3 regions of the Pseudoroseomonas sp. WGS1072 genome follow, and region 1 is predicted to be linked to each of the others. Evidence: riboswitches for the same ligand, from Rfam matches in the RefSeq annotation. Region 1 holds a riboswitch; each other region holds the start of a gene.
What was found. A riboswitch is a leader RNA that binds a small molecule or an ion and turns the genes downstream of it on or off. The one in region 1 is predicted to bind cobalamin.
Positions count from the first base shown of each region.

Region 1 (7,556 bases):
CCTGATCGTCGACGGCGCTGTCATCATCACCGAGAACAGCCTGCGCCACCTGTCCGAGCGGCAGCACGAAAAAGGGCGCCTCCTGACTCTCGGAGAGCGCCTGGAGACGGTCGCGGACAGCGCCAAGGAGATGATCCGGCCGTCGCTCTACGGCCAGGCTATCATCATCCTCGTCTACGCGCCGCTCCTGACGTTCACGGGCGTCGAGGGCAAGATGTTCATCCCGATGGCGCTGACCGTCATCATCGCCCTAGCATTCGCCTTCGTCCTGTCCCTGACTCTGGTCCCGGCGCTCATCGCCATCGCCATCACCGGGCGCGTCCAGGAGAAGGACGTGTGGATCGTGCGTGGCCTCAAGCGCGCCTACGCTCCGGCACTCGGACGCGCGTTGCGGGCACCACTGCCCGTCATCGCGGTGGGCGCGCTGCTGTTCATGGGCTCCCTGGGCCTGTTCTCACGTCTGGGGCAGGAGTTCATCCCGCAGCTGGACGAGGGCAATCTCGCCATGCAGGCGTTGCGCATCCCGAGCACGTCACTGCAGCAGTCCCAGGCTATGCAGTCCGTGTTGGAGCGCCGCATCTCGCGCCTGCCCGAGGTGCAGATCATCTACTCCAAGACCGGCACAGCCGAGGTGGCGTCCGACCCGATGCCGCCGAACGCGTCGGACACCTTCATCATCCTCAAGCCGCGCGACCAGTGGCCCGACCCCTCACTGCCCAAGGCAGAGCTGGTCCGCCGCATCGAGCAGTCGGTCGCGGGCATCCCGGGCAACGCGCTCGAGTTCACCCAGCCCATCCAGATGCGCTTCAACGAGTTGCTGGCGGGCGTGCGCGGCGACCTCGCCGTGAAGGTCTTCGGCGACGAGTACGGCCCCATGCTGCAGGTCGCCGCGCAGATCTCGCAGATCCTCAACGGCATCGAGGGCGCCGCGGACGTGAAGGTCGAGCAGGCGACGGGCCTGCCCTTCCTGGAGGTCACGGTGAACCGCACGGAAGTCGCCCGCAGGGGCCTGAGCGTCGCCGACGTCCAGGCTGTGCTGGCGGCAGCGGTCGGCGGCCAGGAGTCGGGCATGGTCTACGAGGGCGACCGGCGGTTCGCCATCGTCGTCCGCCTGCAGGAAAGCCTGCGCAACAACCTTGAGGCACTGCGGAACTTGCCGGTGCCGCTGCCACCGGTGGCGGGCAGGCCCGCCACCTCGGTGCCGCTGCAGCAGCTGGCCAGCCTCAACGTGGTCGAGGGTCCGAACCAGATCAGCCGAGAGCAAGGGCGGCGCCGCGTCGTCATCCAGGCCAATGCCCGCGGCCGCGACATCGGCTCCATCGTGGCCGAGGCGCAGGCGAAGGTGACCGAGCAGGTCCAGCTGCCGCCCGGCTATACCATCACTTGGGGCGGCCAGTTCGAGAACCTCGCCAAGGCCCGCGACCGGCTGAGCGTCGTGGTGCCCGCCTGCTTCCTGCTCATCATCGTCCTGCTCTTCGCGGCGCTGGGTTCGGTCCGGGACGCCCTGCTGGTCTTCAGCGGGGTGCCCCTGGCCCTGTCCGGCGGCCTCCTGGCGCTCTGGCTGCGGGACATGCCGTTCTCCGTCCCGGCGGCGGTGGGCTTCATCGCGCTCTCCGGCGTGGCGGTGCTGAACGGCTTGGTGATGGCGACCTCCATCAAAGGCCTGATGCAGCAGGGGCACCTGTCCCTGCGGGACGCGGTCTACCAGGGCGCCATGATCCGTCTGCGGCCCGTGGCCATGACGGCGCTGGTGGCGTCGCTGGGCTTCGTCCCCATGGCCCTGGCCACCGGAGCGGGCGCCGAGGTCCAGAAGCCGCTGGCCACCGTGGTCATCGGCGGCCTGATCAGCGCGACCTTGCTGACCCTGCTGGTGCTGCCCGCCCTCTACGTGCGCTTCGGGCGTGTCCAGAAGCCCGTGCCGGAGGACGTCGTTCCTGCCGGGGCGCGGCACGCCGCGGCCGAGTGAGTCCGCCGGGAGGGGCGTCCAGCCCCTCCCGGCGACACAGTCCACCCACCAACGAGGACATAAAACGTGCGGACAATCCTTCTCGCGGCCCTGGCGGCCGTCTCGCTCTCCACCGGCGCGCTGGCGCAGTCCCATGGCCACAGTGACCAGGGCGCCCATGGCGGCCGCATGCAGGACATCGTCGGCGTGCATGCCGAGCTTCTGGTGTCCGACCGGACCCTGACGGTCCACCTCTACGACGAGGCGGGGAAGCCGGTCCCGTCGGCGGGCTACACGGTGTCCGCGCTGGTCGGCTCCGGCCAGGCGCGCCAGGTCGTGCAACTGGCGCCGGGTACCGAGAACACCCTGGCCGGGACGGCCGCGAGCGCCCCTCCGGGCGGCGCCCCCGTGACCCTGCAGGTCAAGAACCCCGCCGGGCGCAGCGGCCAGGCGCGCTTCTGACACAGTTGGGAGCCGCGCCGTCCGTCTCGGGCAACGCGGCTCCGCACCGTCGCGGGGAAGTGCACGAGGTTAGAGGCTGGCGCCATTCTTCAGGGCTGGAACCTCCCATGGCTGGAGGTGCGAACCACCGCGCAGGTGGACTACGACAGGTCACCGATGGAGGTTCAGATGGGGCAGGTTCATGACCACGGTGCAGGAAATGCCAATTCCGCCGCGCTCGCCACGGCCTTGGGGCTGACGGGCACCTTTCTACTTGCCGAGATCATGGGCGCCTACGTCTTCAACAGTCTGGCTCTGCTGTCCGACGCGGCGCACATGCTGACCGACACGCTGGCCCTCGCGGTGGCCCTGGTTGCGATCCGAGTCGGCCGTCGCCCCGCCGATAGGCGGCGCACCTGGGGCTACCACCGCTTCGAGATCCTGGCGGCTGCGTTTAATGCCTCGCTGCTGTTCCTTGTCGCCCTGTACATCCTCTACGAGGCGTACCAGCGCTTCCGCGAGCCTGCCGAGGTGGGCAGCCTGGGCATGCTCGCGGTCGCCGTCCTTGGCTTGCTGGTGAACTGGATCGCCATGCGCCTTCTGGCCGGGGGCAGCGAAAGCAGCCTCAACGTCAAGGGCGCCTACCTGGAGGTCTGGAGCGACTTCCTCGGCTCCGTCGCGGTCATTGTCGGCGCCCTGGTCATCTGGGCCACCGGCTGGACCTGGGTGGACCCGGTGCTCGGCGTCGGCATCGCCTTCTGGGTGCTGCCGCGGACCTGGACCCTGCTGTCGGAGGCCGTCGACGTCCTGCTGGAGAGCGTGCCCCGCGGCATCGATCTGGATGCCGTCGAGGAGGCCGTGCGCGGGACGGCCGGGGTGCGCGACATCCACGACCTCCATGTCTGGGCGTTGACCAGCGGCAAGGTCGCGCTGTCGGCGCACGTCGTGGTCGACGCCTCGCTGTCCTGGGAGGACAGGCTGGAAGACGTGCTGGGTGCCATGCTCAGGGAAAGGTTCGGCATCACGCACGTGACCGTCCAGGCCGAGTTGGCGGGCGCGCACGGCGGGGTCACCGAGGACAGGTGGGGCGAGCCGGACCAGGGGCACGCCCACGGTTGAGAGGGCGTCCCTCCGTTCCGTCATTCATCGGCGAGTTTAACCAGCGGTAGGCTGGCACTCGCTTGCCCAATGCGCGTGCTTAAAGATACGCTGCCCCGGCACCGGTCTCGCGCAAGCGGGATAAAAGGGAACGCCGTGCGGCTCTCACCAGGCCAAGTCGGCGGCTACCCCCGTAACTGTGGACGGGTCGCCGATGCTTCGTCTGCCCCCAGGCAGGTCACTGGTGCCGGTTGGCACCGGGAAGGCAGGAATGTTGGCAAAGACCCGTGAGCCAGGAGACCTGCCGGTGCATGGTCAACCTTCTTGGTCGGCGCGGGGTGCGCCGACGGGGACAATGTCATGCACGTTCAATCCACCAGTTCGGCAGCGCCATCGGCAACAACGTCCAGCGCAGGTCGCGTCGTCGCCAGCATCGTCACCTTGGCTTTCGGGGCCTTCCTCGTCTGGGGCGTCGGCTTCGCCCACAACGACCTCCTGCACAACGCGGCACACGACACGCGCCACTCCAACGGCTTTCCTTGTCACTGAGGCGCGAGATGTTGTCCCACATCAGGCAGCTGTTCGCTGTCGCGCTCATCGCTGGCGCCTTGGCCGGGACCGTCGCGACGGTCGGCCACCAGTTGAGGACGGTACCCATAATCCTGGCCGCCGAGGCCTACGAGCAGGCGCCGGAAGCCAGTTCCACTCCATGGAAGGAACACTCGGTTCCTGAAAGCGGCGCGCAGCACCATAAGGCGGAAGCCTGGTCGCCAGAGGACGGCGTTGAACGCACCGTCTACACGCTTGCGGCCGATCTGCTGACGAGCATCGGATACGGGCTGATGTTGGTGGCGATCCTGTCTCTCGTGAAGACCGGCATCGACTGGAAGCAGGGACTGCTGTGGGGTCTAGCGGGCTTCGTCGTCTTCAGCGTGGCGCCGTCCATGGGATTGCCGCCGAAGCTGCCCGGCACGCCGGTTGCCGATCTGACGGACAGGCAGACCTGGTGGGTGGCAACGGCCGCGCTCACTGGCGTGGGTCTAGGTCTGATTCGGTTCGGGAAGAACCCGGTCCTGGCCGTGCTGGGGGTGTTCAGTCTGGTTCTGCCGCACCTCTACGGAGCGCCTGCTGCCCCTACGGAGATCTCTGCGGTACCGGAGGAGCTGACACGCCAATTCGTGGCGGCAGCCATGGTGGTGAGCCTGTTGTCCTGGGCCGCGCTAGGAGCGGCGGTCGGCTCGCTGCACAGCCGCCTCATCCAGCGGCGGGGATGAAGCCAAAGCTCGCCTGGGTCTGCTCAGGAGCTTGAACTCCGCAAGGGCTGGGGCAGACCTGTGCGGGCCACGGACAACACCATCGCCCGCATTATCCGCATGGTGGAGGAGGCCTCGGCCTCCCGCGCGCCCACCCAGCGCTTCATCGAGCGGTTCTCGACCTACTGGACCCCGGGCGCGATGGTGGTCTCCGCCCTGGTCATCCTGGTGCCGCCCTTCCTGCTGGGCTGGGACTGGTGGACGAGCATCTACCGCGGCCTTCGACAAAACCGGCACGCTGACGGCGGGCCGCCCGAAGATGACCGACGTGCTCCCGGCGCCGGGGACGCCGGCCTGGGATCTGCTGGCCTACGCCGCGGCCGTGGAGCAGGGATCCTCGCACCCGCTGGCCAAGGCTGTCATGGCTGAAGTCGGGGCGCGTGGCATCGCGACACCACCGGCCTCGGACCAGGCCGCCGTGCCGGGCAAGGCTGTCACCGCCACGGTAGGCGGCCGGAAGGTCAGCGTCGGCAGCCCGCGCCACGCGGCGAAGGCAGGCGCCCAGGTGGGCGGCCTCGCCGAGCAGTTCACCGAGCTGGAGAGCGAGGGGAAAGACGGCCGTCGTTGTGGTCGTGGACGGCAGGGTGGCAGGTGTCCTGGCACTGCGCGACGAGCCGCGGACGGAAGCCGCCGCGGGCGTGGCCACACTTTCGAAGCTGGGCGTCCGCTCAGTGATGCTGACCGGCGACAACGCCCGGACCGGTGCCGCCATCGCCAGTGGCCTGGGGCTCGACGTGAAGGCCGAACTCCTGCCCGAGGACAAGCTGCGCGAGATCGGCGCGCTGCGTTCGTCCGGCTCGGTGGTCATGGTGGGCGACGGCATCAACGACGCCCCGGCGCTCGCGGCCGCGTCCGTCGGTGTCGCCATGGGCGTCGGCACCGACGTCGCGCTGGAGACGGCCGATGCGGCCGTGCTCAAGGCCCGCGTCTTCGGTGTCGCGGAACTCGTCGGCCTATCGCGTTCCACCATGAACAACGTGAAGGCGAACGTGGCCATCGCCGTCGGCCTGAAGGCGGTGTTCCTGGTGACGACGCTGATCGGCCTCTGGCCCGCGATCATGGCGGACACCGGCGCGACGGTGCTGGTCACCTTGAACGCCCTGCGCCTGCTCGCCTGGAAGCCTACGGTGTAACCCCGGTGCCTGGAACCCGGGTGCTGGATGCGCGCAGGCGAGTGCCGCCTCGAGCAACCTGAGCCCGGGAGCCGTGCACGTCCCATCGTCACCATCATGGCGGCACTACGCAGCGGGCGACCTCATGACCCGAGCGCAGGTGGATACCTCCAGAAACCCTGCGGCTTCGGCGGATGATGTTGGTTTGAGGCTGCCGGTGCTTCAGGGATGCGGATGCGCGTGCCCATCTGGTGGACGGAGCCGCTCAGTCGATGGCGGCGGCTTGCCTACTTGCGTGCCGCTACGACGTCGCGGGCTTGCTGCTGAGCCAGACGAACCGCTTGAGGTTATAGGCGAGATTGGCGAGGCCGATCTTCACCCGTGCCCTGGCGATGCCGATGGTGCGCACGACCAGCGCCATCGGCCCCTTCTGCCGGGCAAAGACGTGTTCGACCGCGGAGCGCACGGCCGACTTGCGGGCATTGGCCCGTCGCGTCCTTGCCGCCATCGGCCGCCCCGGGGGCTTCTTGCGGTGGATGCGCGAGACCATGCCACGCTCAGCCAGCCAGGCCTCGTTCTTCGCTGAGCGATAGGCGGTATCGGCCCAGACATCGCTGGCGGTGTTGCCGGCATCGACCACCTCCGCCAGCCGCGCCCCGTCATGGGCGGCCGCATGGCTCGCGGTCCAGCCGCGGATCAGGCCGTGCCGGCGATCGATCGCGACGTGGTTCTTGTACCCGAAGGCCGGAACCGCGAGATCGACCTGCGGGGTGCCATCCTCGCGCGGCCTGGCCTTGGAGAACTTCACCGTCCAGCGCGCGTCGCGGTCCTTCTGGCGCAGCTTCGCAGGCATCTCCGCCCAGCCCTCAGGGATCTTGCCCGCCTTGATCGCCGCCCGCTCGGCCTCGGTGTTGCGCTGCTTCGGTGCGGCGACGATGGTCGCATCCACGATCTGCCCGCCCATCGCCAGGTAACCCGCGGCACGCAGCGTGGCGTCGAACCGCGCGAACAGCCGCTCCACCGCGCCGGCCCGCTTCAGCGCCTCGCGGAACGCCCAGATCGTGTTGGCGTCCGGCACCGGGTCGGCCAGCGCGAGGCCGAGGAAGCGCATGAAGGACAGGCGGTCCTTGATGAGGTACTCGCAGCGCTCGTCGGACAACCCGTGCATCGCCTGCAGCAGCAGGATCTTGAACATCAGCACGTGATCGAAGGCGGGGCGGCCACCCTTCGTGCCGTCCGCGCGCGGCACGGCCTGCTCCAGCTCGGCGCGGAACATCGTGAAATCAACCAGCGCGACGATCCGCTCGAGGTCATCGCCCTTGGCCGACAGCTCCCGCAAACGCTCCTCCACATCGAAGAACCCAGGCTGCCGAACCATCGCCTTCCCTCGCGCTGATCCGCGTCAGTGAATCAGCCGAACGGCATCAAGGCGAGGGGTTTCTGGAGGCGTCCAGGTGGGTCAGGCGCCGCTCCGGACCTTCAGGTGAACCATCCGCGACTGCGCCGACATCGCGATTATTACGCTTGCGATGCTTTTCCTAGAGATTGTAGCATCTGCTACAATCCGGACCGCTTGCTAGGCTCGGCGGCAGGTGAACACCCATCAGTCAGGCAGGGCCCATGACGGTTCCCTTAACCCCATCCAGA
Region 1 covers NZ_JBMPSU010000005.1:35,381-42,936, reverse strand. Annotated here, with positions in the region: gene ACF3NH_RS21580 (efflux RND transporter permease subunit) at 1-1,966, shown strand, start outside; gene ACF3NH_RS21575 (hypothetical protein) at 2,033-2,407, shown strand; gene ACF3NH_RS21570 (cation diffusion facilitator family transporter) at 2,576-3,505, shown strand; cobalamin riboswitch at 3,591-3,807, shown strand; gene ACF3NH_RS21565 (CbtB domain-containing protein) at 3,845-4,033, shown strand; gene ACF3NH_RS21560 (CbtA family protein) at 4,042-4,758, shown strand; gene ACF3NH_RS21555 (P-type ATPase) at 4,819-5,166, shown strand; partial or broken gene ACF3NH_RS21550 (heavy metal translocating P-type ATPase) at 5,057-5,290, shown strand; gene ACF3NH_RS21545 (HAD-IC family P-type ATPase) at 5,382-5,930, shown strand; gene ACF3NH_RS21540 (IS5 family transposase) at 6,211-7,287, opposite strand; gene ACF3NH_RS21535 (Nramp family divalent metal transporter) at 7,530-7,556, shown strand, end outside.

Region 2 (7,556 bases), on a different contig from region 1:
CCGCAGTTCCATCCCCGCCTCTGGCATCGCGCCCGCTCCCCTGTTCCGACAGCTCTTCTCGCGCCGAATCGAGGTGCCGGAAAGGGGCGCCGCCGGTGGCGCGGCCTCAACCCAGCCGGGCCAGGATCTCCCGGAACCGCTCGCGCACGCGCGGCGGCAGGCCGTCCGGGATCCGCGCCGGCGTCACCTCCCCCTCCCCCACCTGGATCAGCATCACCATCCCCATGGCGTAGTGCGGGATGCACTGGATGCCGTAGAGCCCCGGCACGTCGAACCGGACCTCGATCTCCTCGTTGATGCGACCCTTGAAGGGCGTGGCGCCCTCCGGGAGCATGGCGGGGATGGTCGCGGCGTTGTGCGTCACATGGGTGGCCAGGAACTTCACCCGCTCCCCGGGCGCGAGGCGCAGGAAGTCCGGCTCGTAGACCATGCCGCCGGTGGCGTTGCGGTTCAGCATCTTCACCTCGCGCGGGGCTCCGGCGCGGGCCGGAGGGGCGAGGCCACCCGACAGGGCGAGGAGGGGCAGCGCCACGAGCGCCCGCCGTCCCGGAAGCGGTTTCATGCAGGGGGTATCCTTCGGCTGATGTCGCGGAAGCGGAGGATGCGGCCGCCATCCTCGGGGTCGGTCAGGGTGGTGACGGCGACGCCGAAGACCGCGCGCAGCAGCGCGGGCGCCAGCACCTCGGCGGGCGTGCCGAGCGCCACCAGCCGCCCGGCCTGCAGCACGCCGACGCGGTCGCAGCCCATCGCCTGGTTGAGGTCGTGCAGCGCGATCACCGTCGTCACCGGCAGCGCGGCGACCAGGCCGAGGATCGCCAGCTGGTGGTGGATGTCGAGATGGTTGGTCGGCTCGTCCAGCAGCAGGATGCGCGGCTGCTGGGCCAGCGCGCGGGCGATGTGCACGCGCTGCCGCTCGCCGCCCGAAAGCGTCGCCCAGTCGCGCGCCGCGAAGCCCTCCATCTCGACCGCCGCCAGCGCGCCGTCGACGATGGCATCGTCCGCCGCAGACCAGGGCCGCGTCAGCGAAAGGAAGGGCGTGCGGCCGAGCTCGACCGCGTCGCGCACCGTGATGCGCTCGGCCGTCTCGGCCTGCTGCTCGACGAAGGCCAGTTGCTGCGCCACGGCCCGCCGGCCGAGCCGCGCCAGCCGCTCGCCGCCGAGCCGCACCACCCCGCGCGAGGGCGCCAGCACCCCCGCCAGCAGCCGCATCAGCGTCGACTTGCCCGAGCCGTTCGGGCCGATCAGCCCGAGCGTCTCGCCGGCGCGCACGGCGAGACTGACGCCGCGCAGGATCTCGCCGCCACGCGGGGCCCAGGCGAGGTCCTCCGCCTCCAGGACGGGCGCGCTCACCGGGGGGGCCTCATCGGGCGGGCCGCGCGCGGATCAGGATCAGCGCGAAGACCGGCGCACCGACGAGGGCGGTGATGACGCCGATCGGCAGCACCTGCCCCGGCACCAGGGTGCGCGAGAGCACGTCGGCGGCGATCAGGAAGACCGCTCCGATGAGCGCCGCCGCCGGCAGCAGCCGCCCGTGCCGCACGCCCACCAGGAAGCGCGCCGCATGCGGGATCACCAGGCCCACGAAGCCGATGGCGCCGACGATGCTCACCATCACGGCGGTGGCCGTGGCGGCGCAGAGGATCAGCGTGGCCTGCACGCGCCGCACCGGCACGCCGAGGCTGGCGGCGGAATCGGCGCCGAAGGTGAAGGCATCGAGCGCGCGGGCGTGCCAGAGGCAGACCAGCGTCACGGCCAGCGCCACCGGCACGGCGCGCGCCGTGTCGTCCCAGCGCACGCCGCTGAGATTGCCGAGCAGCCAGAACATGATGCCCCGCGCCTGCTCGGCGCTGGCCGAGCGGGTGATCAGGAAGGCGGTCAGCGCGTTGAACAGCTGCGAGCCGGCGATGCCGGCCAGCACGATCTGCCCGGCGCCGCGCGGCCCCGCCCCGCCGCCGGCCGCCCGCGCCAGCACCGCCACCAGCAGGAAGGCGGTGAGCGCCCCGGCCAGCGCCCCGGCCGAGAGCGAGACCGCGCCGGCGCCGATGCCCACCACCGTCACCAGCACCGCGCCGGTCGAGGCGCCGGCGGAGATGCCGAGCAGGTAGGGATCGGCCAGGGCGTTGCGCAGCAGCGCCTGCAGCACCACGCCCGAGACGGCGAGGCCGGCGCCGCAGCAGGCGGCGAGGATGGCGCGCGTCAGCCGGTAGTTCCAGACGATGCCCTGGTCGATCCGGTCGATCTCGTAGGCGGCGCCGAACAGCTTGTTGGCCAGCGTCCTCAGCACCGTCGCGGGCGGGATCGCCGTCTCGCCGATGCAGATGCCGGCGAGCAGCGCCAGCGCCAGCACCAGCGCGATGCCGAGGCTGACCAGCGCGGCCCGGCCGAGCCGCGGCCACAGCGCGGGCGGCGCCGCCACGAAGCTCACTTCTCCAGCTTCGCCATCGCCTCGGTCAGCGTCTCCAGCCCGCCGATCAGCCGGATGGTGGCCTGCATGGCATGCGCGTCGAGGATGACGATGCGGCCGCGCCGCACCGCCTCCATCTGGCTCGTCACCGGATCGCTGCGGAGGAACTCCAGCTTCTTCTCGTAGTCATCGGCCGGGAAGCGGCGCCGGTCCATGCGGGCGATGACCAGCACCGAGGGATTGGCCCGCGCGATGGTCTCCCAGCCGACCGTCGGCCACTCCTCGTCCGACTGCACCACGTTCCGCAGGCCGAGGGTGCGCATCATGTAGCCGGGGATGCCCTTCTGCCCGGCCATGTAGGGGTCGAGGTCGAGATCGGCGCTGGAGAACCAGAAGGCGGCCGATGCGTCCTTCAGCCCGAGCCCCTTCGCCTGCTCCACCGCCCGCGCCTCGCGCGCGCGGAGATCGGCGACGAGCGCCGCGCCCCTGGCCTGCCGGTCGAAGATCGCGGCGAGCTGGCCGATGCCCTTGTAGAGACTCTCGGTCGAGAAGGCGGCGGTGCGGGTGCCGTCGGCGCCGACCAGGTTGTTCTTGCCCTCGCAATCGGCGGGCATGATGTAGGTCGGGATGCCGAGCTCGTGGAACTGCGGCCGGGTGCCGACCACGCCCTGCGGCCCGATCATCCACTCGAACTGCGTCGCCACCAGTCCGGGCCGCTTGGCGATCACCGATTCGAAGCTCGGCGCGTTGTTGTCGAGGCGCGGCACCTTGTCGTTCTGCGCGCTGAACTCGGGCAGCACGTTGTTGAACCAGAGCGCGGTGCCGGCCATGCGCTCGCCCACACCCAGCGCGTAGAGGATCTCGGTGGCGGACTGCCCGATGGTGACCGCGCGGTCCGGCGGGCCGGCGAAGGTCAGTCGCTCGCCGCAATTCTCCACCGTCAGCGGATAGGCGGTGGCCTGCGGCGCGGGCGCGGCGGCCGGCTGGGCCAAAGCGGGGGCGAGGGGCAGCAGCAGGTGCAGGCCGAGGCCCGCCGCCACGGCCTGGAGGGACGCAAACCTCATGACTCAGATCTCCGGTCAGGATGGCGCCGGCGGCGCGATGGCCAGACGGGGCATCCCGGAGAGGCGGCACGCGGGCGCGGGCCGCGCTGGAGGTCGCGTTGCAGCACGTTCATCGGCATCCCTGCCCGGACAACCCCGCCCGGCTGGTGGTCACACGTGCCGGCAGGTCTCCTGACTGGCGGGTCAATGCCCGATCCCGCCTTCCCGGGCGGCCTCCCTTCGGAGGCGTCCCAGTGGCCTGCCGGGATCCGGCTCGCCGCCTACAGTTGCGGGGGCAGTCCCGTTTCATGGCGCGCGGCCATGGCGGGTTCCCTGTTAGGTCCTCTCGGACACCGACGCGGCACCGGTAATGGAAGGCCGCCGGGCTGGCAAGACAAAAGCCCGGCCGCCGCCGCGGAGCGCCCATGCCGCGGCCCAGCTTGCAACCGGAGCGTGCCCGGCCCTAGCTTCGCGCCCGTAATGTAAGATTCTGCCAGGAGTGACGGCGGTCCATGTGTGAGAAATGCGGCAGCCTCCTGGCCTGCCTTGCCGCCCCGCTGGCGGACGACACCGCCACCACGGCCCTCGCCGGTACGCGGGAGGCCCAGGAGGCCCCGGTGCGGATGGCCACCGCCTCCGGCAACGCGGCGGTGGATGCCCTGATCTCCGGCCCCGCCTGGGGCGGCCCGGTGCGCTTCGGATTCCCGCAATCCGCCGGCGCCTATGGCGGCGGCTCCAGCGAGGCGCTCACCGGCTTCCTGCCGGTCTCCTCGGCGCAGCAGGCCGTGGCGCGCGCCGCGCTGCTCGGCACCGCCTCGGGCGAGACCGCGCTGCTGCACGCCTTCCCGGTCACCGGCTTCACCCTGCTGCAGGTCAGCGAGGCGGCCGCCAGCCAGGCCGAGATCCGCTTCGCCCAGTCCTCGCAGCCCCCCACCGCCTGGGCCTATTCCCCGGGCAGCAGCGACAAGGCGGGGGATGTCTGGTTCGGCGACCGCTACGACTACCGCCATCCGGCGCTCGGCGATTACGCCTACGAATCCCTGCTGCACGAGCTGGGCCACGCGCTCGGCCTCAAGCATCCGCACGAGGCCACCGGCATCACCGGACAGGCGATGGAGACCGCCTGGGACAACAGCGAATTCACGGTGATGAGCTACCGCAGCCATTCCGGCGGCACGCTCGGCCAGCTCACCGCCGGGCCGTGGGACCTGCCGCAGACCTACATGATGCTCGACATCGCCGCGCTGCAGACGCTCTACGGCGCCGATTACGGCCTGCGGGACGGCGACACGCGCTACAGCTGGAACCCCGCGACCGGCGAGATGTCGATCGACGGCGCGGCGCAGGGCCGGCCGGGGGCGAATCGCGTCTTCATGACCGTCTGGGACGGCGGCGGCAACGACACCTACGATCTCTCCGGCTATGCCGGCGGCGTGGTGGTGGACCTCGCCCCGGGCGGCGCCTCCATCACCTCCGAGGCGCAGCGGGCCTGGCTCGACCAGGAGCACGGCATCCGCGCCAGCGGCACGGTCTACAACGCGCTGCTGCACGAGGGCGACACGCGCTCGCTGATCGAGAACGCCATCGGCGGCGCCGGCAACGACCGGATCTCCGGCAACCAGGCCGCCAATACCCTGCGCGGCGGCGCCGGCGACGACCATCTGCTCGGCCTCGCCGGCGCCGACAGGCTGTTCGGGGAGGCGGGCGACGACATCCTCGAGGGCGGCGCCGGGAACGATCTGCTGGATGGCGGCGCCGGCTTCGACATCGGCGTCTTCGATGCCGCCTTCCTGCCCGCCGGGGCGCGCGAGGCGGCCGTCTCGGCCATTCCGGGCGGCTGGACGGTGGCGATCAGCGCGGTCTCGGGCGGCCGGCGCGGCACGGTGGAGACCGACACCGCCCGGGCGCTGGAGGAACTCCGCTTCACCGACGGCAGCATCCGCCTCGACGGCGACGCGCTGCTGGACCCGGTCTGGTATGCCCGCCACTACGCCGATGTCTACCGGGCCGGCATCGGCGCCGCCTCGCACTACGCCACGCATGGCTGGCAGGAGGGGCGCGACCCCTCCGCCGACTTCAGCACCGCCGCCTATCTCTCCGCCCATCCCGGCGTCGGCGACCCGCTGGCGCACTGGCGCGCGCTCGGCTGGCAGGCCGGGCTGGACGCGCGGGCGGACTTCGACACCGGCACCTACCTCGCCCGCAACGCCGATGTCGCCGCCGCCGGCATCGACCCGCTGGCGCACTGGCTGGCGCATGGCCAGGCCGAGGGCCGTGCCGCCACGCCGGCCATCGGCGCCGCGGTGCGGGACGGCTTCGATGCCGAGTACTACCTGCTGGCCAATCCGGATGTCGGGCGCGCCGGGGCCGATCCGGGGGCGCATTACGCGGCCCATGGCTGGCACGAGGGCCGCGACCCGGATGGCTGGTTCGACACGGCGGGCTATCTGGCGCGCTACGCCGATGTCGCCGCCGCCGGCATCGAGCCGCTGGCGCACTACATCCAGTTCGGCTGGCGCGAGGGGCGCGACCCGTCCGCCCTCTTCGACACGCGCGGCTACCTGGCGGCGAATCCGGACGTCGCGGCGGCCGGCATCAACCCCCTGCAGCATTTCCTGACGGCCGGCGCGCTGGAGGGCCGCGCCGCGGCGGGGGACGGGGTCTGGGCCTGAGCGGGGTCAGGAGCGCGGCCGGCGGGCGGAAGCCCGGCCGCGCCACCCGGACGGCAGCTTCCCCTTGCCGGCTCGCGGGCCGCTGCCTATTGCTGGGCGCTCAGGCTGGCACGACAGAGGAAACCCCATGGCCGAGGCGACGCAGCAGATCGATTTCGTTCCGGTGAAGGCCGAGGACATCCTGGCCGAGCGCACCCGGGGCTGGGACATGTTCGTCCTGGCCACCAAATGGGGCATCGGCGTCGTGATCGTGATCCTGGTCGGGCTCTGGCTCTTCGCCGGCTGAGGCCGGCGCGCCGGAAGGCGCCGCCCCGGTGGAGACAGGGCGGCGCCCCCCGCACGGGAGGCGCCGCCCTGCGCGTCCGCGCCGCGGCGGCGGGATCGCCCCGCCGCCACGGGGTTCAGCCGACGATCTCGGTACCGGCGAAGAAGAAGGACACCTCGCGCGCGGCGGCCTCGGCGCCGTCCGAGCCATGCACCGAATTCGCCTCGATGCTCTCGGCGAATTCCTTGCGGATGGTGCCCTCGGCCGCGTTGGCGGGGTTGGTCGCGCCCATGATCTCGCGGTTGGCGGCGATCGCGTTCTCGCCCTCCAGCACCTGCACCACCACCGGGCCCGAGGTCATGAAGGAGACCAAGTCCTTGTAGAACGGCCGCGCCTTGTGCTCGGCGTAGAAGGCGCCGGCCTGGGCCTCGGAGAGCTGGATGCGCTTCTGCGCGACGATGCGCAGGCCCTTCTCCTCGAACTTGGCGTTGATCCGGCCGGTCAGGTTGCGGCGGGTGGCATCCGGCTTGATGATGGACAGGGTGCGCTCGACGGCCATGGGGTGACTCCCTTTGATGGCGTGCAGATGCGCCGCCCGATAGGCGGCCCGGCGCCGCAAGGCAAGGGGCGATGGCATGACAGCCCCGCACCCCGCCGGGCAACCCCGGCTCCGCCCCAGCTTTAATCGCCCGCCGGCCCGGGAGGGCTTGAGGAGAAACCATGACGCGCCGAACCACCTCGCTGATCGTCCTGGGCGGGCTGCTGCTGCTGCTTCTCTGGCTGGTGCCGGAGGTGCCGCTGCTGATCTTCGCCGCAGCGCTGATCGCCATCTTCCTCCATGCCGGGGCGCAGCTGCTGCGGCGGGTGGTGCCGGTGCTGCCGCACGGGCCCGGCGTGCTGATCTTCATCCTGCTGCTGCTGCTGGTCGGGGCGGGGCTCGGCATGCTGGCGGCCCAGCCCATCGCCGACCAGCTCAACCAGCTCTGGCAGGAGGTGCCGGCGGCCGCGGACCGCCTGGCCGCGACGCTGCGCCGCTACAGCTGGGGGCAGGAGCTGCTCACCCGCCTGCAGCCGGAGAACATGAGCCTGCCCTCCGGCGGCGGCAGTTCCGCCTTCTCGGCGCTGAACACCACCTTCGGCGCCCTGGCCAATATCGTGCTGGTGCTCTTCCT
Region 2 covers NZ_JBMPSU010000001.1:2,206,790-2,214,345, reverse strand. Annotated here, with positions in the region: gene ACF3NH_RS10570 (pyridoxal-phosphate dependent enzyme) at 1-12, opposite strand, end outside; gene ACF3NH_RS10565 (pseudoazurin) at 107-562, opposite strand; gene ACF3NH_RS10560 (ABC transporter ATP-binding protein) at 559-1,350, opposite strand; gene ACF3NH_RS10555 (FecCD family ABC transporter permease) at 1,361-2,416, opposite strand; gene ACF3NH_RS10550 (ABC transporter substrate-binding protein) at 2,422-3,468, opposite strand; cobalamin riboswitch at 3,613-3,820, opposite strand; gene ACF3NH_RS10545 (M10 family metallopeptidase) at 3,960-6,119, shown strand; gene ACF3NH_RS10540 (aa3-type cytochrome c oxidase subunit IV) at 6,247-6,405, shown strand; gene ndk (nucleoside-diphosphate kinase) at 6,521-6,943, opposite strand; gene ACF3NH_RS10530 (AI-2E family transporter) at 7,105-7,556, shown strand, end outside.
Region 2: linked by a shared signal. The riboswitch ahead of ACF3NH_RS10550 (ABC transporter substrate-binding protein) and the one ahead of ACF3NH_RS21565 (CbtB domain-containing protein) in region 1 are both predicted to bind cobalamin.

Region 3 (7,556 bases), on a different contig from region 1:
GCTGTCGGTGAAGGAGAGCAGCACCAGCTCGGCCGGGCTCTGGCCGAGGTCGATGGCGGCCTCGGCCTCGTCCAGGGATCGGGTCTCGCGGGGGAGGAGATGCACGGTGCCGGGGCGCTCCCGAGGTTCAGGCGATCCATCCGCATCTGGGGAGGGCCGGACCGGTGGTCATCCCCAAGGCCGCCTCCCCGCGGGTGCTCAGCCCAGGATGATCCGGGCGATGCCGTCCTGGTCCATCCCGCTGCGGCCGATGATGACGACATGGCCGTCGCGGTCGTCCGGCCAGGGGCGGTCGAACTCCTGCCGGAAGCGGGTGCCGACGCCCTGCACGACCAGCCGCATCGGCTTGCCCGCCAGGCGCACGAAGCCCTTCATCCGCAGCACGTCATGCGCCTCGGCCGCCCGCCGCAGGCGCGCCACCAGCGCGTCCGCCTCCGCGATCTCGGGCAGGACGATGACGAAGCTGTCGAAGTCGTCATGCTCGTGCGCGCCGTCCTCGGCATCGTGGTGCGAGGGGCGGGCGGCGAGGTCGTCCTCGGCCGCGGCGCCGAGGCCGAGCAGCAGCGCCGCATCCAGCGCCCCCTCCCGGGCCGGCACCACCTTGACGGCGCGCGGCAGGCCGGCGGCGATCTCGCCGGTCAGCCGCTCCAGCGCGGCGGCATCCAGCAGATCGGCCTTGTTCAGCACCACGAGGTCGGCGCTGGCGAGCTGGTCCTCGTAGACCTCGGCCAGCGGATTGTCGTGATCGAGCGACGGGTCGGCCGCGCGCTGCGCCGCGACCGCCGCGGGGTCGTCGGCGAAGCGGCCCTCGGCCACGGCGGGGCCGTCGACCACGGTGATCACGCCATCGACGGTGACGCGGGAGCGGATGCCGGGCCAGTTGAAGGCCTTGATCAGCGGCTTCGGCAGGGCGAGGCCGGAGGTCTCGATCAGGATGTGCTCCGGCGGCTCCGGCCGGTCGAGCAGTGCCTGCATGGTCGGGATGAAGTCGTCGGCCACGGTGCAGCAGAGGCAGCCATTGGCCAGCTCGACGATGTTCTCCTCGGCGCAGCCCGGGATGCCGCAGCTCTTCAGCGTCTCGCCATCGATGCCGAGCGCGCCGAACTCGTTGACGATGATGGCGATGCGCCGCCCCTCCGCCTGCGCCATCACCTGGCGCAACAGCGTCGTCTTCCCGGCGCCGAGGAAGCCGGTGACGATGGTGGCGGGGGTCTTCTCCAGCGTGCTCATGCGGCGGACTCCGGGGCGGGAAGGAGGGAGGGCAGCCGGCCGAGCACGGCGCGGCGCAGCGATTCGGGGCGGCGGGAGGGCAGCACGGCGCCACTGGGATGGGCGGCGTAGGTGGCGCCATAGGCCAGCAGGTCGGCGGCCTGCCCCGCCTCCAGATGGCCGAGCAGATAGCTCCACTTGCCCGGAGCGGTCATGGCGGCGGCGCAGCCGCGCTCGCAGACGGCCAGGCAGGTGACGGGGCGCAGCGCGACCGGCGGCGCGGGATGGGCGGCCAGCGCCGCCGCCACGGCGTCGTGCAGCCGGCGGCCGGGCGGCGTCTCACCCTCGGCGAGCGGCCGGTCGGCGCGGCAGGTGACACAGACCAGCAGCGTGGGCGGCTCCCGGTTCGGCTCGATCATCGGCACGGCGGTCCTCCGTCGCGAGGCGGTCACGGAGTGCCGACCGCCCGGCGCCATGCGGCGACCGGGTCGAGGCGCCGGGAGGACGGAACCCCCGGACACATCGCCGCCCGCCGGGGCACCCCGCCCGGTGGCACGATCCGATGGGGATGGCAGGTCTCCTGGCTCACGGATCGGGCGCGCCCCGCCGGCCTTCCCGGCCACCCCTCGCGGCGCGGCCAGTGGCATGTCGGCGGGCCGCTCTCCGCCTACAGTTGCGGGGGCAGCCGCGGCCTGGGGCCCCGGGGAGCCCGCACCGCATTCCCTTTTCACCCCCGCCCCGGCAGCCGCCGATGGCGGGAGACCATCTGGCCGTCTCCTAGGCGGCGGGGTGGCGGCGAGTCAATCGCCGCCACCCCGCCCGGCTGAAACCGCGACGCCGCCGCCACAACGGGTCAGCCCCGGGCGAAGGACACAATTCGATCCGGCCCGCCTCCGGGCGCGGCTTGGCCGCGAAGTTCCCATGACTTCGGGAATGGAACAAGCGGCGCAATATGTAATAGGGATAAAGTGTAAATTACTTGAATAGGGAGATTCCGAAAGAAATCACGAAGGGTCTATATCACCAGGGCGGCGTTATCGCGGTAATCCATTCGGCGGCGCGGCCGGAAATGCGATTTTCGGTAGACTCTGAGACGAGGCTGTATTAGGTTTCCTCACCAATAGATGTGGCGGCACAGAATTGTGTCATTTTCGGGGCGGCGCGGCTGAAACTGGCCGGGCCTGGCCCCTCGTGGCCGCCACCCCTCGGAACCGATCATGGAGGTGTCCGCCCCCGCCCGGCGGAGGGCAGACCGCAAGGCAGACACATGGACAATCCAGCGCAGACCCCCCCGTCACCCCCGGCGGCGATCCCGGCCGACCGGCCCGGCGGGGCCACCACCGACCCGATGGCCGAGCAGGCCCCGGTGAAGATCGCCCTCCGGCATGTCTACAAGGTGTTCGGCGATGATCCCGACGCCGCGCTCCGCATGGTGCGGCAGGGCCGCGACAAGGACACCATCAAGGCCGAGACCGGCTGCACCCTCGGCGTCAACGACGCCAGCTTCGACATCCATGCCGGCGAGATCTTCGTCATCATGGGCCTCTCCGGCTCCGGCAAATCCACCCTGCTGCGGCTGCTGAACCGCCTGATCGAACCCTCGGCCGGCGAGATCTTCATCGACGGCCAGGACATCACGAAGATGTCGAAGCGCGAGCTGATTGAGCTGCGCCGCCGCGACATGAGCATGGTCTTCCAGTCCTTCGCCCTGCTGCCCAACCGCACGGTGATCGACAACGCGGCCTTCGGGCTGGAGGTGGCCGGCATTGGCGAGGCGGAGCGGCGGCGCAAGGCCATGGCGGCGCTGGAGGGCGTCGGCCTCGCCGCCTATGCCGAGAGCCGGCCGGACCAGCTCTCGGGCGGCATGAAGCAGCGCGTCGGCCTCGCCCGCGCCCTGGCGAGCGAGCCCAGCGTGCTGCTGATGGACGAGGCCTTCTCGGCGCTCGATCCGTTGATCCGCACCGAGATGCAGGACGAGCTGCTGCGTCTGCAGTCCGAGCAGAGCCGCACCATCATCTTCGTCAGCCACGATCTCGACGAGGCCATGCGCATCGGCGACCGCATCGCCATCATGCAGCACGGCAATGTCGTGCAGGTCGGCACGCCGGACGAGATCGTGACCAACCCGGCCAACGACTATGTCCGCTCCTTCTTCCGCAACGTGGATGTGTCGCAGGTCTTCCGCGCCGGCGACATCGCGCGCGAGACGCAGGTGACGCTGATCGACCGGCGCGGCATGGCGGTGCACGCGGCGCTGGAGCGGATGCGCCGGCACGACCGCGACGTCGCCATCGTCGTCGGGCGGGACAAGCGCTACCACGGCATGGTCAGCGCCGAATCCCTCGCCCGCGCGGCGCGTGACGGCGGGGCGGACCCCTATCACCGCGCCTTCCTGCCGGAGGTGGAGCCCATCGCCGCCGCCGAGACCCTGTCCGACGTGATGGGCCGCGTGGCGCAAAGCCCCTTCCCGGTGCCGGTGGTGGACGAGAGCCGCCGCTACCTCGGCTCCATCAGCAAGTCGGCGCTGCTCAGCACGCTCGACCGGTCCGGCAACTGAGGGGGAGGAGAGATCATGCAGGGTATGGATCTGCGCATCGGCGAGGGTGCCGATGCCGTCGTCAACTATGTGCTCGACCACTTCACCCCCGCGCTGGACGCCATCGCGGCCGTCATCGGCTTCGTCACCGGCGGCATCCAGTCCGGGCTGCATCTGCTGCCGGCCCCGGCGATGATCGCGATCATCGCGCTGCTGGCGCTGTGGCGCGTGGGCTGGAGGTTCGCCGTCTTCGCCGTCGCGGCGCTGCTGCTGATCACCGGCATGGGGCTGTGGGACCGGATGATGGAGACGCTCGGCCTGGTGCTGGCGGCGACCGTCATCGCCATCGTCATGGGCGTCCCCCTCGGCATCGCCATGGCGCGCAGCGGGCTCGGGCAGATGCTGCTGCGCCCGACGCTCGACCTGATGCAGACCATGCCGGCCTTCGTCTACCTGATCCCGGCCGCCATGTTCTTCGGCCTCGGCGCCGTGCCGGGCACCATCGCGACCGTCATCTTCGCCATGCCGCCGGTGGTGCGCCTGACCAACCTCGGCATCCGCCAGGTGCATGCGGAGTTCATCGAGGCCGGTCTCGCCTTCGGCTGCACCCCCTCGCAGCTGCTCTGGAAGGTGCAGATCCCGAACGCGCTGCCCTCGATCATGGCCGGCATCAACCAGACCATCATGCTGTCGCTGTCGATGGTCGTCATCGCCTCGATGATCGGCGCCGGTGGCCTCGGCAACACCGTGCTCACCGGCATCCAGCGGCTCGATGTCGGCACCGGCTTCGAGGGTGGCCTGGCCGTCGTCGTGCTCGCCGTGCTGCTCGACCGCATCACGCAGAGCTTCGGGCAGCAGGAGGGCCGGAAGGGTTTGGGCTTCAGCCTGCGCCAGCTCTTCGCCGGCCGTTCGGAGGCGCCCGCCGCGGCGCCGGCCGCCCGCGGCTGAGACCGGCGGGGCCGCACCGGCGGCCCACCTCCGCCATTCCGCAAATCCGCAACAGAGAAGAAAGAACGCCAGAATGCTGCTGAACAAGCGCGCCTTCCTGACCCTGTCCGCCGGCCTCGGTGCCGCCGCCCTGCCGATGAGCCTGCCCCGCCCCGCGCGCGCCCAGTCGGGCGCCACCATCAAGCTGGGCTTCGCCCCCTGGGCAGACGCGGAGTTCATCACCCGCCTCGCCGCCCGGCTGATCGAGGACCGGCTGGGCCACAAGGTGGAGCTGGTGCAGACCGACGTGGCGCCGCTCTACCAGGGCATCACGCGCGGCGATGTCGATGCCATGCTGATGTGCTGGCTGCCGCAGACCCATGCCGACTACTTCAAGCGCGTCGAGGGGAAGGTGGAGAAGCTCGGCACCCTCTACACCGGCGCCAAGCTGGGCTGGGTGGTGCCGAAGTATGTGCCGGAGGCCGAGCTCGCCTCGATTGCCGATCTGGCGAAGCCCGAGGTGCGCGGCAGGCTCGGCGGCCGCGTCCAGGGCATCGAGCCCGGTGCCGGCCTGACGCGCCTGTCGCAGGAGGCCGTGAAGGCCTACGAGCTCGACTACACGCTGCAGGAATCGAGCGAGGCTGCCATGCTCAGCATGCTGGACCGCAGCATCCGGGGCGAGCGCTGGATCGTCGCCACGGCCTGGAGCCCGCACTGGATGTTCGGCAAGTACGAGCTGCGCTACCTGGCGGACCCGAAGCAGGCGCTGGGCGGCGAGGAGCAGGTTCTGGCCCTCGGCCGGCCCGGCCTCACCGAGGCGGTCCCCAAGGTCGCGGCCTTCCTCTCCCGCCTGAACCTGCCGCTGGACGAGCTGGAGCGGTCCATGCTGCTGGCGCAGGAGAAGGACTTCGACACCGCCGTGTCCCAGTACATCGCGGAGCATGGCGAGCGCGTGAAGGGCTGGCTGCCGGCCTGAGCGGCGGCGCGCCCTCCCGGCGGGAGGGGCGCCGGCCCTTCCCCGGTGCCGCCGTCCCCTCCCGCCACGCGTCCCGGGCGGGCCGGGGCGCCGGCGGGGAGGGGAAGGGGCGCTCCGGCGCGCCCCGCGGCCTCAGCCGGCGTCGCGGAAATAGGGCTCGACCGTGCCCTGCAGCTTCATGGTCATCGGCTTGCCCCTGCGGTCCAGCGACTTGCCGACCGAGAGCCGCACCCAACCCTCGCTGACGCAGTATTCCTCGACATTGTTCTTCTCGACGCCCTTGAAGCGCACGCCGATGCCGCGCTCCAGCAGGGCCGCGTCGTAGAAGGGGCTCGCCGGATCGGCGGAGAGTCGGTCGGGCGGAGTGTCGGTCATCGGCGCGGCTCCCGTCGCAATGTCGTGGTCCGGCGGGTGATAGCCAAGCCGGGCGCCGAGGCCAACCGCCGCTCTCCCCCTCGCCAGCGCCGCCGGGCTTCGCTAACCCTCTGGCCATGAGCTTCACCCTGGTCCTCGGCGGCGCCCGCTCCGGCAAGTCCCGCCACGCGGAGGCGCTGATCGCGCGCCATCCCGCCCCCTGGTCCTACCTCGCCACCGCCGAGGCCTGGGACGAGGAGATGCGCGCCCGCATCGAGGCGCACCGCGCCCGCCGCGCCGCCGGCTGGGCCACCGTGAACGTGCCGCTCGATCTGCCGGGGGCGCTGGAGCGCCATGCGCTGCGCCCGGCCCTGGTGGACTGCCTGACGCTCTGGCTGACCAACCTGATGCTGGGGCAGCATGATGTGGAAGGCGCCATCCAGGCGCTGGAGGCGACGCTGGCGCGGCGCCGGGCGGCCACCGTGCTGGTGGCGAGCGAGGTCGGGCTCGGCATCGTGCCCGACAACGCTCTGGCCCGCGCCTTCCGCGATCAGGCGGGGCTGCTGAACCAGCGGATGGCGGCGCGGGCGGGGTCGGTGCATTTCGTCGCGGCCGGCCTGCCGATGGTGCTGAAGGGCGAGGCGTGAGGAGGACGACATGACGCAGGACGACGAGGAGGCCGCGCGCCACCGCGAGAAGATGGCGCGGCGCAAAGCGGTGCAGGATGCCGAGGTGGCTTCCAAGACCGTCGAGAAGGGGCTGCTGATGCTCCACACCGGTGCCGGCAAGGGCAAGTCCACCGCCGCCTTCGGCCTGGCGCTGCGCATGCTGGGGCGCGAGCGGCGCGTCGGCGTGGTGCAGTTCATCAAGGGTGCCTGGTCCACCGGCGAGCGCGGCGTGCTGGAGGCCTATGCCATGCTGGAATGGCACAGCATGGGCGAGGGCTTCACCTGGGAGACGCAGGACAGGGCGCGCGACATCGCCGCCTGCCGCCGGGCCTGGGCCCGCGCGCAGGAGATGATGGCGCGCGGCGATCTCGGCCTGCTGATCCTGGACGAGCTCTGCATCGCGCTGCGCTACGGCTATCTCGACGTGGCGGAGGTGCTGGCGGGGCTGGCGGCGCGGCCGGAGGGCCTGCACGTCGTCGTCACCGGCCGCAACGCGCCGCCCGAGCTGATCGAGGCCGCCGACATGGTCACCGAGATGAAGCCGCTGAAGCACCACTTCGCCGCCGGGGTGAAGGCACAGTCCGGCATCGAGTTCTGAGCGCCATGGCCGCCCGCGCGCTGATGCTGCAGGGGACCGGCTCCTCCGTCGGCAAGTCGCTGCTGGTGGCGGGGCTGGCGCGGGCCTACGCCCGGCGCGGCCTCGCCGTGCGGCCGTTCAAGCCGCAGAACATGTCGAACAACGCGGCGGTGACGGCGGAGGGGGGCGAGATCGGCCGCGCCCAGGCGCTGCAGGCGCGGGCCGCCGGCGTCGCGCCCAGCGTGCACATGAACCCCGTGCTGCTGAAGCCGCAGAGCGAGACCGGCGCGCAGGTGGTGGTGCGGGGCC
Region 3 covers NZ_JBMPSU010000001.1:969,461-977,016, reverse strand. Annotated here, with positions in the region: gene cobN (cobaltochelatase subunit CobN) at 1-105, opposite strand, end outside; gene cobW (cobalamin biosynthesis protein CobW) at 199-1,230, opposite strand; gene ACF3NH_RS04675 (DUF1636 family protein) at 1,227-1,628, opposite strand; cobalamin riboswitch at 1,763-1,990, opposite strand; gene proV (glycine betaine/L-proline ABC transporter ATP-binding protein ProV) at 2,558-3,766, shown strand; gene ACF3NH_RS04665 (ABC transporter permease) at 3,782-4,693, shown strand; gene ACF3NH_RS04660 (glycine betaine ABC transporter substrate-binding protein) at 4,767-5,648, shown strand; gene ACF3NH_RS04655 (DUF3297 family protein) at 5,781-6,023, opposite strand; gene cobU (bifunctional adenosylcobinamide kinase/adenosylcobinamide-phosphate guanylyltransferase) at 6,140-6,649, shown strand; gene cobO (cob(I)yrinic acid a,c-diamide adenosyltransferase) at 6,660-7,268, shown strand; gene ACF3NH_RS04640 (cobyric acid synthase) at 7,274-7,556, shown strand, end outside.
Region 3: linked by a shared signal. The riboswitch ahead of ACF3NH_RS04675 (DUF1636 family protein) and the one ahead of ACF3NH_RS21565 (CbtB domain-containing protein) in region 1 are both predicted to bind cobalamin.